One region of the Verrucosispora sp. TAA-831 genome, then DNA from elsewhere that is predicted to be linked to it. Evidence: riboswitches for the same ligand, from Rfam matches in the RefSeq annotation. Region 1 holds a riboswitch; the other holds the start of a gene.
The links. A riboswitch is a leader RNA that binds a small molecule or an ion and turns the genes downstream of it on or off. The one in region 1 is predicted to bind cobalamin.
Positions count from the first base shown of each region.

Region 2: linked by a shared signal. The riboswitch ahead of metE (5-methyltetrahydropteroyltriglutamate--homocysteine S-methyltransferase) and the one ahead of ACQVFL_RS17040 (peptidase) in region 1 are both predicted to bind cobalamin.

Region 1 covers NZ_CP192240.1:3,790,259-3,797,644, forward strand. The annotation lists gene ACQVFL_RS17030 (cell wall anchor protein) at 1-281, opposite strand, end outside; gene ACQVFL_RS17035 (hypothetical protein) at 628-1,116, opposite strand; gene ACQVFL_RS17040 (peptidase) at 1,158-2,213, opposite strand; cobalamin riboswitch at 2,313-2,441, opposite strand; gene ACQVFL_RS17045 (DUF4240 domain-containing protein) at 2,545-3,084, shown strand; gene ACQVFL_RS17050 (hypothetical protein) at 3,460-4,752, shown strand; gene ACQVFL_RS17055 (Crp/Fnr family transcriptional regulator) at 4,850-5,518, opposite strand; gene ACQVFL_RS17060 (CDP-diacylglycerol diphosphatase) at 6,000-6,926, opposite strand; gene sodN (superoxide dismutase, Ni) at 7,170-7,386, shown strand, end outside.
Region 2 covers NZ_CP192240.1:2,426,070-2,433,455, reverse strand. The annotation lists gene ACQVFL_RS11045 (acyl-CoA thioesterase) at 1-222, opposite strand, end outside; gene metE (5-methyltetrahydropteroyltriglutamate--homocysteine S-methyltransferase) at 315-2,606, opposite strand; cobalamin riboswitch at 2,728-2,940, opposite strand; gene ACQVFL_RS11035 (FecCD family ABC transporter permease) at 3,106-4,194, shown strand; gene ACQVFL_RS11030 (ABC transporter substrate-binding protein) at 4,219-5,205, shown strand; gene ACQVFL_RS11025 (ABC transporter ATP-binding protein) at 5,202-5,987, shown strand; gene ACQVFL_RS11020 (class I SAM-dependent methyltransferase) at 5,984-6,679, shown strand; gene ACQVFL_RS11015 (LacI family DNA-binding transcriptional regulator) at 7,038-7,386, shown strand, end outside.

The sequences.
Region 1 (7,386 bases):
TGTGCGGTCGCCGACTGTCGGGTCGACGGGTCGACGCCGGTGGCGGCGAGGGCGAGCACGCCGTCGATGGTGAGGCCCCAGTCGGCACCGCCGAACGGACCGGGCAGGATGCCGTCGGCGTACTCACCGGCGAGCCAGCGCGCGGCGTCTCCGGCGGCGGCGGTGTGGGTCGCGGTCGGTGCGGCCACCCCGCCCAGTGGTGTGGCGACGACGACGGCGAGCGCGGTGGCGGTGGCCGCGCCGAGTCCGGCGCCGACGCGCCGGAGCGAGCAGGAGAGCATGAGGGGTGCCTTTCGCAGAGCGGTCGGTGAAAGCTCCGGAAGGCACGGGCGGCGGCATCCCGTACGCGCGGTCGCGACGAGGTGCCGAAAGTCGGCTGCCCGGACTCCACCCTGTAGACCTCGACAGTGGAAGCCGCTCGTCCGGTTCGGGGCATTCCGGCTCGCGAGACAGGGCTCGCTCACGGTTGCGGGTCAGCGCCGGCTTCGACCGGCTTCCCCCCGAACGGGACGCATTCAGTTGTGGCCCGGCACGCCGGGTGTCGACACCGTACCGCCCGGTCACCCTGCGGCGCCAGACGGCGTCGACACCCGGCGGGCGTCTGCGGCCCGTCAGGCTATCCGCAGGTCAGGGGGCGGTGATGCTGGGTGCCGTGCCGGTGCCGAAGGACCATCCCTCGACCGTGCCCGGTGCCGGGTCGTAGCTGGTCGCGCCCAGCGTGCTGTAGGTCCAGGTAGCGCCGCTGCCGGAGGCGTGCCAGTAGGACCAGTAGGCGCTGGCGGGCGGGGTGTTCACGCAGGGCTCGGTGGCGGCGGTCGGCTGGCCGTTGATCCGGCAGATGAACGCCAGGCCCCACCGCTGGGTACCGGTCACCGCGAAGCCGGCGCCCTGGAGGGCGGCCAGTCCGGTGGCCGGGTCGCCGAGCGCGCACGCCACCTGGACGCCGCCACCGAGCGGACCGTAGTCGACCACGACGGTGACCCCCGTCGTGCCGGTGCAGGCGGCGGCGTGGGCGGCGCGCGGCGACGGTTCGACGGCGATCAGGCCGAGCGCGACGACGGCCGCTGCCAACAGGCCGGCGAACCACCGGCGGGCGGGACTCTGGACATGGGACATGGGCGCTCCTTCGTCTGGGGGAACGGGGATCGGTTTGTGGTTCAGGGGCAGGGCAGGGTGGGTGCGCCGGTGGCGGCACCGGCAGACGAGAGCCGTGCGTACCCGGTGCCGGTGAGACCGAGGACGGCCTGGGCGGTGGCGCGGGTGGCGGTGCCCGGGTCGAAGGTGCCGCCGTCGAAGTCGACGGCCCCCCGGTCGGCTGTCGGCGCGCCGCAGCCGACCTGCAACCCGGCCAGGAAGATCCGGGCCCGCAGCCAGGACAGCGGTCGGCCACCGTCGCGTAGCGCCTGCGCCGCCAGCCCGGTGCTGTTGGCGTTGGCAATCCCGTCGGCGTTGGCGAAGCCGCCGTCGACCCGCTGCACCGACACCAGCCAGTGCAGTGCCGCGGCGGCGGCGGAGTGCCGTCCGGCGGCCCGCAACGCCTGCGCCACGAGGGCGGTGGCGTCCACGTCAGAGCTACAGACCGGCTGCGCCGGCAGCACCGGGTAACCACCGTCCGGGCACCGGGTGCCGACCAGCCACCCGGCGGCCGAGGGGGGCGTACCCGCTGCGGTCCGACGCAACGCGAGGATCGCGAAGGACTGGCTGAACGTGTTGCTGTAGTCGCCCCACGCCGACCGGTCGGTGAACCGGCCGTCGGGCGCCTGCAACCCGCGCAGCCGGGCGATCAGGTCCACCCCGCCGACGTCGGTCGGGTCGCCGCCGCGTACCGCGACGGCGAGGGCGAGCTTGGCGGTCGCGCCCGCGTACGCCTCGGTGGTGCCGTCGCCGACGTAGCCGTCGCGGACGTCCGGGCGGGTGACCCAGTCCAGCGCGGACGCACCGAAGTCGTCGGCGACACCGGCGGCGGCGAAGGCGAGGACCGCGTCGAGGGTCAACCCCTGGTCCGGGTACGCGACGCCGTCGAAGACGGTCTCGAATCGTTCCCCGTCGACCAGTTGGCGGGCCAGCCAACCGGCGGCGGCGTCGGACCGGACGCTACCCACCTGGACGGGGGCGGCGGTCGCCGGACCGGTGAGAGTCAGGGTGAGGGTGAGAGCGGCGAACACGCCGCAGAGGAGGGTGAGCAGGCGGTACCGGCTCAGGCGGACGACCATCGGGCGCGCCTTTCCGGCCCGGCGGTCGTCAGGAACCCGGCCCGCCCGTCAGGACGTGGCTGGCCGGCCTCCGACCCGTGGGCCACGACGGGTGAGGAGCAGGGACTCGCGGACACGTCGGGTATTCGGGCTCGCCACCGGGGTAACCCCCGGCGGCCCACCGTTGCGGGCCAGCGCCGGACTTCGACCGGACTTCCCCCACACGTGACCGCGGCTGTGGAATTGTCGGGCCAGTCTGGTCGGCTCCCGCCGCCGCTGTCAATGTGCGACCGGTCGCACGCGGTGCGTCACGTCGGCTCCCACTGTCGGTGCTCGCGGTTATCGTCCGACCATGACGAACAGTGATCTTGAGGTCTCCCCGACGCTGCCGACGGCCGAGGAGGAGGACCGCTTCTGGGCGCTGGTGGAGCAGGCGTGGGCCGGACTGGGTCCGGAGCAGGCGGCGCTGCGTCGCGCCCTGGTCGACCGCGATCCCGCGCACGACGACGGGTACGCCATGGACCGGTGGCTCGACCCCTTCGTCGCCGAACTACGTCGGCTCTCCACCGAGCTGCCCCGCGCCGAGCTGGTCGCCCTCGACCGGGTGGTCGAGCGCAAGCTGTACGACATCGACCGCGCCGACATCCACGAGATCATCGACGGCTCCGACGACGGTTTCCTGTACGCGCGCGGCCACATCGTGGCGCTGGGCCGGGAGTTCTACGAGGCGGTCAAGGCGAATCCGGTGACGGCGGTGCCCGACGCCGGCTGCGAGGGCTTCTGCTACCTCTTCTCCCACCTGCACCACGAGCGGTTCGGCGACTGGCCGGACACCGGCTCGGGGATCAGCCGGGAGTCGTGCACGAATCCGGCCGGCTGGGCCGACGCGTAGCGCACGGGTCGGCACGACCAGGACACCACCGGACCGACGTCGCTTGTGAGGTATGTTCGGTTCGATTCGCTCAATGCCACACACACGCTATCGGCGTATGCACATAAGTGAGCAGACGATCTCCCTCGCGACCGGCACCGTAGTGCTGCCCGATGTCGCGAGGGAGGTGATTCTCATGAAGAAGCTCACGGTTCGCCGGCTGGAGTCGGTGAAGACCAGCGCTGTCGCCGCTGCGTGTGTCGTCTCCTGACGGTGACACACCTGAAGGCCGGCACCCGGACGGCAACTCCGGGTGCCGGCCTTCAACGACCCGGATGAGATGAGCGAAAAGGACGACTGACCATGGCCGGCTACCCACCAGACACACTTGTCCGCGTGCGCCCGTTCGACCACCGAGCGGAGGGCGACACCGTCATCATCGGCGACGTCGAGCGGCAGGTGTTCCTGTCGATCCCCGCCGAAGGGCTGGATCTGCTCCACTCGCTGGCCGCCGGCAACTCGGTGGGCGAGGCGGTCCGCCAGTACGAACAGAAGTACGCCGAGACGCCCGACATCACCGACTTCCTGGACGCGCTGGGCGACGAGGGTTTCGTCGAGGTCGACGGCGGGGCCGCTGCACCCGCCCCGGCCCCGGCCCCCGCTCCGGCCGCGACGTCCCGCCCCCGGCGCAGTTGGAGCCTGAACTGGCTCAGCCCGACGGTGGCCCGCCGCATGGTCAGCCTGCCCGTGCTGCTGCTCTGCGTCCTGGTCATCGCGGGTGGTGTGTACCTCGCCGCCGACGATCCCGACCTGCTGCCCACGCCCGGCGAGACGCTGCTGTTCCCCATCCACTTCGCGGCGCTGACCTGGGCGACGTTCATCCTCACCCTGGTCGGGGTCGCGATCCACGAGGCCGCGCACATGGTCGCGGCGCGGGCGGCGGGCGTACCGTCGCGGCTCGTCATCGGCAACCAGATGTACATCCTGGTGGTCCAGACCGACATGAGCACGATCTGGATGGCGCCGAAGCGGCAACGCTTCGTCGCGTTCATCGCCGGGACCCTGGTGGACGGCGTGCTCGCCTCGGCCTTCGTCTTCGCCCTCTGGGCGGGCCGGCAGGGCTACCTGCAACTGCCGGAGTGGGGCGCGCTGCTGCTCACGGCGCTGCTGTTCACGTACCTGGTCCGGATCATCTGGCAGACGTTCCTGTTCCTGCGGACCGACGGCTACTACATCGTCGCCACCGCGCTCGGGTGCCGGAACCTGATGTCCGACACCGAGGACTACCTGCGCAACCTGGTCGCGCGGATGGTGCGGCGCACGCCCCGGGTGGACCAGTCCGGGCTGCCCCGGCGGGAGATGCGGGTGGTGCGCTGGTACGCCCTGGCCTGGATCGGCGGGCGCCTGATGGCCCTGCTCACCCTGATCTTCGTCGGCATACCCCTGCTGTGGGGCTTCATCTACCAGTTCCTGCTCTTCGTCTCCGGCCAGGACTCCATGATGGGGTCCCTGGACTTCGTCACCATCGCGGTGATCAGCTTCCTGCTCGACGGCGGCGGGCTGCTGCTCTGGGGCCGTAGCCTCTACCAGAACGCGCGGGAGCGGCGTCGCCGGCACGCCGTCCGCTCGGCCCGGGCGCAGGCCCGCGCCGCCACCCCGACGGTCGTGGAGCCGAGCGGCCGGCAGTGACCCCTTCCGCCCTCCGACTCCCCCTCACGGCCGATCGTGGTCGCGGGTGGGAGTCGGAGGCGTACGGGGTGCCGGCCGGCGGATCGGTGTGCGGTGCTCACGCGACGGCGTCGGGGCGGCGCAGCGGGCCCAGGCCCATCCGCTCCATCAGGTAGCCGACGATCGCACTCGGGTCGGCGTGGATGGCTCCGCAGGGCGACCGCCGGATCATCCCGCGGTCGGTGAAGCGTTGCAGGAACAGCCCGACCCGGGAGCGGGTCGTGCCGATCATCGCGGCGTAGTCCTCGTGGCGCAGCTTGAGGCCGATCCGGATACTCCGGCCGGACGCGGTGCCGAACCCCTGCGCCAGGTCGAGCAGGCGCATCGCCAGGCGCGCCTCGCAGTCGGATGTGGTGTGTTGCAGCAGTAGTGAGCGGTGTCGGCGCGCCTTCAACATCTGGCTCTGCAACCACACGTCGCAGATGCTCGCCTCGTCGAGCAGGTCCCGCAGGACGACGCTTTCGAGCACGATCAGATTCGTGTCGACCACGGCGGCGGGAATGTACTGGTTCGGCATTCCGGGAAGCGAGTCCTCGCCGAAGTACTCGTTCTTCGACAACACGTCGATAATTGTCCGGCGACCGTTCGGAGAATAGTGCTCCAGGCAGATCGCGCCGCTGTCGATGAAGTAGACGCGAGCGTCCGCGCCGTCCGTCTGCAACAGCTCGCCGGCCGCGAGCGCGACCCGTCGGGCCGCCACGGTGTGCGAGTAGAGGGTTGTTCGCACGCCCTTCATGAGACGGTTCGTCAGCTCGGATCCGCGCGGCACGAGCATGTCGTCCAGGACACTCGTGGCGGTCCGCGTGCCGGCCAGGTTCATCTCCGTCCACCGTCCCGATCTCTCGTCAGCGCGGTGCGCGGCGGGTCCACTCGGTGTCGGTCACACCGCACCAGGGATCGCACCGGACCATCAATGATCTTGACGTCCGTTCCTGATACGCTAGCGAGTCGCTCCGCCGGGCGTCAGTCGCGCGTTTTACCGGCACCGGCACACCGAACGGTTCCTCAGGTATGGCCACCCGGCCAGGATGGGTCCGATTCGGCGGCGACGTCAACCCGTGAAATGACCGCTCGCACCGCTTGTCGCCCACCGTGCGAGGGCGTGCCGCACCGCGCGGCACGCCACCCCGACTGGTGTAGCATGTCGGTTCCGGCCACTCGCGGACCGAACACGACACACTGCGTACGCGGCTGTCCGGCCGGCTGTCTCAGGCGTACGCGAGGAGGAAGTCGACGGTGCCGGTGCCACCGGGCTGGCCCGGCGGGACGGTCAGCCCCGGCTCGCTGTTCAGGACGTAGAAGCCCCCGTTGCCGATCAGGCGTGGAGTCACCGCCATCGCCTGGGCCGCCATGTTCGATCCGGTCGGTCGTACCACGCTGTCGAGCAGGAGCCGGAAGAGATTGTCGTTGAGGTTGGCGACGTGCAGGACCCGGTAGGAGCGCGGTGCGGGGGCTCCGGTGCTGGTCAGTCCCCAGATCGGCACGATCTGGTCGCGCCACCGGGCCGGGTTGTTGGTGATCGACGCGTCGTAGTTCTGTAGTTGGGTCTGGATGCCCGAGTGGATCCCGGCCAGGTGGATGTGGAGTTGGTCCTGCTGCCGGATCATCGGGTCGGCCGAGTTGACGCCGAGCCCGACGTGCGGATAGACCACGTGTCCGGGCTGGCCGGGTTGGGCGTTGAGCCACGCGTCGAGCCAGTAGTTCGGTGCGGCGGCGGTGGTGATGAACGGGCACTCGATGCCGCTGACACGGCAGGTCGGGACGAGCAGGTAGTCGTGGTTGGACCCGGACCCGCCGTTGAGGAGCACGTACGTCGCGGTGGTGCGCAGGCACTGCGGGAACGGCGGTCCGGGCTTTGCTCCGGTGCAGACCTGCACCCGGTCCCACAGGTCGTACCGGCCACCGGTGTCGCTCGGGTAACCGCAGAGGGCGGACGGCGTGGGACAGGCGGCGGTGCCCGGCGCGCCCGGCGCATCCGGGGGCGTCGGAGCATGTCCCCCGTCAGGGGAGCCGCCGTCGGCCCGTGCCCGCCCGGCGGCGACCAGACCCAGCAGGCCGGTGGCACCGACCGTTCCCGAGAGCCTGACGAACTGGCGTCTGCCCAGTTCCGTGCCGGTCCTGTCGTCGCCCACCATCAGCCTCCAGGGTTCCCGATCCGTGTGGATGCGCCGGTGTCCGTCCCGGACCAGCACGCCAGGAAGGACGATTCGGACGCGATGTCGACATTAAGGCGAAGGACCCGAAACCTCCTCGGTGCCGGGAGTCGGTCCCCTGATCGTGTCCGTCGGCTTGGTGATCACCGTCTCCGACCGCCGCGTTGACCTGAAGTGGGGTTGAGGACTTAGCGTTCGGACCGAGGACACGGAGAAGGGCAAGCCATGCGACTGTCACGTCTGTTCACGCCACGCACGGTGGCGAGCGCCCACTGCGACCTGCCGTGCGGGGTCTACGACCCGGCCCAGGCCCGCATCGAGGCAGAGTCGATCAAGGCGATCTGTGAGAAGTACCAGGCGAGCGACGACCCGGAGTTCCGGACCCGTTCGCTGGTCATCAAGGAGCAGCGGGCCGAGCTGGTCAAGCATCACCTGTGGGTGC
Region 2 (7,386 bases), 1.4 Mb from region 1:
GCGTACGGCGCGGAGGAAGGCGGTCTCGTCGATGGCGGCGGTGACCGCCGGGCCGTCGGAGTGCCGGGCGGCGACCACCCCGGCCACCGAGTCGATGAGGTTGAGGATCCGGCCGCCGTGGACCGTACCCATGAGGTTGGTGTGGTGCTGGTCCATGATCTGCGACAGGGTCAGGTGGGACGCCGACGGCGTCCGACCGGGGGCGGAAAGTGTGTCCTGCATGGCGGTTCGTCCGTCCTCGCGCGCGGTCTCGGTGGTGCGGTCTGCCGACGGCGTCCGCCGGCGGGAGGTCCCCACCGGCGGACGTCACCGGGTCAGGAGTCGCTCGTCGACCCGTCGGCGGCGGCCAGTTCGGCGCGGACCGAGGTGGCGGCCCGGACCAGCGCGGTCAGGGCCGGACGGACCTCGTCGTAGCCCCGGGTCTTGAGCCCGCAGTCCGGGTTGGCCCAGAGCCGCTCCGGCCCGACGGCCGCCGCCGCCCGGCGCAGCGCGGTGACCACCTCGGCCGCGTCGGGCACCCGGGGCGAGTGGATGTCGTAGACACCCGGCCCGATCCCCCGGGTGTAGCCGACGGTGGCCAGGTCGTCGAGGATCTCCATCCGGGAACGGGACGCCTCGATGCTGGTCACGTCGGCGTCCAGGGCGTCGATGGCGGGCAGCACCTCGCCGAACTCCGAGTAGCACAGGTGGGTGTGGATCGCCGTGGCGTCGGCGACGCCGCTGGTCGCCAACCGGAACGACGCCACCGACCAGTCCAGGTAGGCGGCGTGGTCCCGGCGGCGCGGCGGCAGCAGTTCCCGCAACGCGGGTTCGTCGACCTGGATGATCCGGATGCCCGCCGCCTCCAGGTCCCGCGCCTCGTCGCGCAGGGCCAGCGCGACCTGGCGGGCGGTCTCCGCCAGCGGCTGGTCCACCCGGACGAACGACCAGGCCAGGATGGTCACCGGGCCGGTGAGCATGCCCTTGACCGGCCGGTCGGTGAGCGACTGGGCGTAGCGGGACCAGGCCACCGTGATGGGTTCCCGCCGGGTCACGTCGCCGTACAGGATCGGCGGACGCACACACCGGGAGCCGTACGACTGGACCCATCCGTGGGCGGTGGCGGCGAAGCCGTCCAGGTGCTCGGCGAAGTACTGCACCATGTCGTTGCGCTCCGGCTCGCCGTGCACCAGCACGTCCAGTCCGAGCCGCTCCTGCTCGGCCACCACCTCGGCGATCTCGGCCCGCATCCGCTCGGCGTAGCCGGCCGCGTCGAGGCGGCCGGCGCGGTGCTCGGCCCGGGCCCGGCGCAGCGCCTCGGTCTGCGGGAACGACCCGATGGTGGTGGTCGCCAGCGCGGGCAGCCCGAGGCGGCGCCGCTGGGCGTCGGCGCGCTGCGGATACGGCCCGCGCCGGGTGTGCTCGGGCCGCAGCGCCTCCAGTCGGGCGCGGACCGGGTCGTCGCGCCACTGCGCCGGGACCGGCGGGGGCGCGGCGGGCAGCTCGCCCACCCCGTCGCGCAGCACCCGGCCGAGCGCGACCACCTCGTCGACCTTCTGCCGGGCGAACGCCAACCGTTCCCGCAGTAGCGGGTCGAGGTCGGTCTCGGCGGCCAGGTCGACGGGCACGTGCAGCAGCGAGCAGGAGGTCGACACGGCGACGGTGTCGGCGAGCCCGGTGAGGGTGGCGCCGACGGCTGCGGCAGCCCGCAGGTCGGTCCGCCACACGTTGCGGCCGTCGACCAGCCCGGCGACCACGGTCCGGCCCGGTTGCGCGCCGTGGCCGGCGAGTCGGCCGAGATCGCCCGGCCCGGCCACCAGGTCCAGCCCGATCGCCTCGATCGGCGTGTCCAGCAGCGCGGGTAGCGCGTCGCCCAGTTCCCCGAAGTACGCGGCGACGAACAGGCGGGGTCGGTGGGTCAGCGCGCCGAGCCGGGCGTACGCGGCACCGAGGGCGCGGATCTCGGCGTCGGACCGGTCGCCGACGTACGCCGGTTCGTCGAGCTGCACCCACGGCACCCCGACGTCGGCGAGTGCGGACAGCAGGTCGGCGTAGACGTCGACCAGGTCGTCCAGCCGGTCGAACGGGCGGAACCCGTCGGGCGCGTCGGCGGTGGGCTTGGCGAGCAGCAGCAGGGTCGCCGGGCCGACCAGGACCGGACGGGTGGTGATGCCGAGCTGCCGCGCCCGCCCGTACTCGGCCAGCGGCTTGTCGGGGCGGGCGGCGAAGGCGGTGTCCGGACCGATCTCGGGCACCAGGTAGTGGTAGTTGGTGTCGAACCACTTCGTCATCTCCAGCGGCGGCTCCTGCGCGGTGCCGCGTGCCATGGCGAAGTAGGTGTCCAGCTCACCGAGGCCCAGCCGGCGGAACCGGTCGGGCACGGCGTCGACCGTGACGGCCGCGTCGAGCACGTGGTCGTAGAGCGAGAACGTGTTGGACGGTACGGCGGACAGGCCGGCGTCGTGCAACGTACGCCAGGTCTGCTCGCGCACCTGCGCGGCGGCGGCCCGCAGGGTCGGCTCGTCGATGCGGCCGGCCCAGTAGCCCTCGACCGCGGTCTTGAGCTCACGACGCGGGCCGATGCGCGGGTAGCCGAGCACGGTGCTCGTGCCGAACGGAGTGGTCATGTCGCCAGGGTTCCCTTCCCTCGAGGTCCGGCGGTACGGCTCCGGAGGAGGGCTGGGGAGGGCACGGTGCGACGACCGACCTCGCCCTGGCCCTCCCGCGGGGCCGACGGCGGCGTGCGCGGTTGCGCACGCGGCACGGGCAGGTCTTCGGACTCGTGGGCGCGACCGGCTGGGCCGGTCTCCTACTGGCCGTCGCTTCCCGGACAGGTGTCCAGTGCGTGTGACGGCGGTCGTTCCCACTCACCGCTGCGGGGCAGTCCCGGATTCACACCGGGTTCCCTCTTACGACGCTCCGACCGAACGGCCGGGGCGAACCAGTACCGTCACGGATCCTAGCGTCCGGATCACGCGCGGCGACCGTCGCGCGGGTGTGATGTCCGCACCGCCACGGCGTGTCGGGCGGTGGGTGAACAACGACTCATCCGGCTTCCGCTCGCATGATCATGGTGTTAGTTTTTGCAAAGACTTGGCAAGAACAACGACTTTGCGTGGGAGTGCGGTGAGCGTCACCACCCTGCCGACGAGCCGGACGGACGTGCTCGGCGTGGCGGCGCAGCGTCGCCGCACCGGCCTCTGGCTGCTCGCGCTGACCCTCGGGCTGGTCCTGACCGGGCTGGTCGCGGTCGGGGCCGGGGCGATCGGCATCCCCCCGCTGACGGTGGCCCGGATCATCGGGCACCACCTCGTCGGGCTGCCGGGCGAGGTCACCTGGACCGGGCCGCAGCAGGCGATCGTCTGGCAGGTCCGACTGCCCCGCGTCCTGCTCGGCATGCTGGTCGGCGCCGGCCTGGCGGTCTGCGGCGTGGCGTTGCAGGCCATGGTCCGCAACGTGCTCGCCGACCCGTACCTGCTCGGCATCAACTCCGGCGCCTCCAGCGGCGCGGCTGCCGCGATCCTGTTCGGCGCCGGTGCCGGCTTCGGCCAGTACGCGCTCTCCACCAGCGCGTTCGTCGGCGCGCTCGGCGCGTCGCTGCTGGTCTTCCTGATCGCGCGCAGCGGCGGCCGGGTCACCTCCCTCCGGCTGCTGCTGGCCGGCGTCGCCGTCGGGTACGCGCTGTACGCCACCACCAGCTTCCTGATCTTCGCCTCCGGGTCGGCCGAGGGCGCCCGCTCGGTGATGTTCTGGCTCCTCGGGTCGCTGGGCCTGGCCCGCTGGAACGCCCTGCTGCTGATCGCCGCGGTGGTGCTGATCGGCACCATCGCCTACCTGACCGTCGTCGGGCGGCGGCTCGACGTGCTGGCCATCGGCGACGAGACCGCGCACACGCTGGGCGTCTCGCCGGACCGGTTCCGACTCCGGCTGCTGGTGCTGGTCTCGCTGAGCGTCGGCATCCTGGTCTCCGCCGCCGGCAGCATCGGGTTCGTCGGTCTGGTCGTGCCACACCTGGCCCGGCGCATCGTCGGCGCGCCGCACGTCCGCGTGGTGCCGGTGGCCGCGCTGCTCGGGGCGATCCTGCTGGTCTGGGCCGACGTGCTGGCCCGGGTGCTGCTGGCCCCCCAGGAGATCCCGATCGGCATCATCACCTCCCTGCTCGGCGCGCCCTTCCTGCTGGTCCTGATCCGCCGCCTGCACGCCTCCGGCGCCTGAACGCCCACCCGTCAAGGAGAACCGATGTTGAAGGCAACCCGCCTCGCCACCGCCGCCGCCTCCGCGTGCGTGCTGCTCGTCGCCGGGTGCGGCGGCGGCGCCGACGGGCCGGCCGAGGCCGGTCCCGGTTACCCGGTCACCGTGACCAACTGCGGCGTGGACGTCACCTTCGACGCCGCTCCGGAGCGGGTCGTGCTGCTCAAGAGCGCCGCCGTGCCGTACCTGCACGCGCTCGGCGTCCTGGACCGGGTCACCGCCCGCGCCGGGCAGTACCCGAAGGAGTACTACGACGCGCCGACCCAGGCCGGGTTGGACCGGATCCCGCTGCTGACCGACAGGACCGACACCAGCGGGCACCTGCAGATCTCCAAGGAGGTGGTGATCAGCCAGGAGCCCGACCTGGTCCTCGGCGAGGTCGACAACCTCTCCCGCGACACCCTCGCGGCGGTGGACATCCCGCTGCTGGAGGAGCCGGCGATGTGCCCGGACAGCACCGCCGTGCCGAGCTTCGACGACATCTACGCGCAGATGGAGACGTACGGCCGGGTGTTCGGCCGCCAGACCGAGGCGGCAGGTGCGGTCACCGCGCTCAGGGAGCGGATGACGAAGGTACGGGCCGAGTCGGGCGACGCGTCCGGACGCACCGCAGCGGTGCTCTACCCCACCGTGGGCGGCGGCACCACGTACGCGTACGGCACCGGCAGCATGGCCCACCCGCAGTTGGAGGCCGCCGGCTTCCGCAACGTCTTCGGTGACGTCAAGGACCGGGTCTTCGAGGTCACCGTCGAGGAGTTGCTCGGCCGCAACCCGGACGTGCTGATCCTGCTCTACGGCGACGGCGACCCCCGCGCCGTCGAGCAGGGGCTGACCGGGCTGCCGGGCGCGCAGCAGCTCGACGCGGTCCGCAACGGCCAGGTCATGACACAACTGTTCAACTTCACCGAGCCGCCGACGCCGCTGTCGATCGACGGTCTGGAGCGGATCGTGCAGCGGTTCCGGGAGCAACCGTGATCGAGGCCACCGGTGTCACCTGGCACTACGGCGTCAACCCGGTCATCGACGGGGTCAGTGTCACCGCCCGACCGGGACGGATCCTCGGCCTGATCGGGCCCAACGGCAGCGGCAAGACCACGCTGCTGCGGTTGCTCTACGGCGCGCTGCGCAGCCGCAGTGGACAGGTCGCGGTGGACGGCGATGCGCTGTCCGCCCTACCCGCCCGGGAGGCCGCGCGGCGGCTGGCCGTGGTCGTGCAGGAGACCGGCGGGGAGACCGCCCTGACCGTGGCGGAGTTGGTGCTGCTCGGCCGGGGGCCGCACCTGTCGACGTTCCAGCGGGCCGGGCGGGCCGACCACGAGATCGCCGCCCGCTGCCTGAGTCGGGTCGGTGCCACGCACCTGAGTGGTCGGGCGTTCGCCCAGCTCTCCGGTGGGGAACGGCAACGGGTGCTGATCGCCCGCGCGCTCGCCCAGCAGGCCACCCACCTGCTGCTCGACGAGCCCACCAACCACCTCGACATCCGCTACCAGCACGAGATCCTGCATCTGGTCCGCACGCTGGACACCTGCTCCGTCGTCGTGCTGCACGACCTCAATCTGGCCGCCCGGTACTGCGACGACCTGGTGCTGCTCGGCGCGGGTGGGGTGGCCGCCGCCGGCACCGTCGACGAGGTCCTCGACCCCGCCGTGCTGGAGCCGGTCTACGGCATCGGCATCCGACGCCTGGACCTCGACGGCGCCGTCCACCTGCTGTTCCACCCGATCCACCAGAGCACCGACGAGAGGACCGCCGCATGACCACGCAGGAACGCATCAACGCCTACTGGACCGGTCGCGCGCCTGACTACGACGCGTACCAGCAGCGCCCGGACCGGCTCGCCGACGACCAGCGGGCCTGGTCGGAGATCTGGTCGAAGGCTCTGCCCCCGGCACCGGTGGACGTGCTCGACGTCGGCACCGGCACCGGCCAGGTCGCGATGATCCTGGCCGGTCTCGGGCACCGGGTCACCGGTGTCGACCTGTCCGAGGGCATGCTCGCCGAGGCCCGACGGCACGCCGCCGCCGTTCCCGGCGGTCCGGTCATCCAGCTCGGCGACGCCGTGGCCCCGGACTTCCCGGCGGGCAGCTTCGACGCCGTGACCAGCCGGTACCTGATGTGGACGCTGCGCGAGCCGCAGACCGCCGTGGCCAACTGGATCCGCCTGCTGCGTCCCGGCGGCGTCGTCGCGGTGGTGGACAGCACCTGGTTCCCGGACGGTCTCGACAACGCCTCGGAGAACTTCACCGGCCACTACGACAGCCAGGTGCAGGCCGAGTTGCCGCTGGCCACCGCGACCTCGATCGACAAGACCGTGGCGGTGCTGGAGGAGGCGGGCCTGGCCGACGTCACGGCCGTCCCGCTGACGTCGATCTACGAGCTGGACCGCCGGTACGGCGTGGCACCGAACCACGAGCACCAGATGCAGTACCTGGTCACCGGCCGGGTCTGAGACCGGCCGGGACCGCCTCCGGTCACGTCCGCAGCAACCAGTCACGCTCCGTGCAGCTCTCCGTGGACAGCGGGGAGCTACACGGCGTTGGGATAGGCGCTAATACGCATTAGCGATGTCGGGTTCTTGAATACTGTGCCCCCGGGACGACGCTGTCAAGACCCGACGGCGAGGGCACCCCCAGCGCTCCACGTCGCCTGCACGAGTCCGCTGTAGGCACTTGATAATCCGCATTAGTTCAGGCAGTTCATCGGCCGGAAATCTGGCGTCACCCTCTTGACATCGATCGGGCTCAACCGCGAAGCTCCTTCCCAACCCGAACGCTAATACGCATTAGCGGCAGTGGAAGGACTCCCCCGTGCCCCCTGCACCCCGACGAGTCACGCAACGTGACATCGCCCGGATGGCCGGTGTCAGCCAGGCGACCGTGTCGCTGGTGCTCAACAACCGCGTCGACGCGGAGGTACGCATCGCACCGGAGACCCGGGAGCGGGTGCTGCGGGTGATCGCCGAGACCGGGTACGCCGCCGACCCGGTCGCCCGCCGGCTCGCGTCCCGGTTCAACCGGATCATCGGCGTCTTCACCTACGAGCCCGCGTTCCCCAGCGGCAGCCGGGACTTCTTCCACCCCTTCCTGCTCGGCATCGAGGAGTACGCCGAACGGGTCGGCTGCGACCTGCTGCTGTTCACCAGCGCCCCGGTGGTCG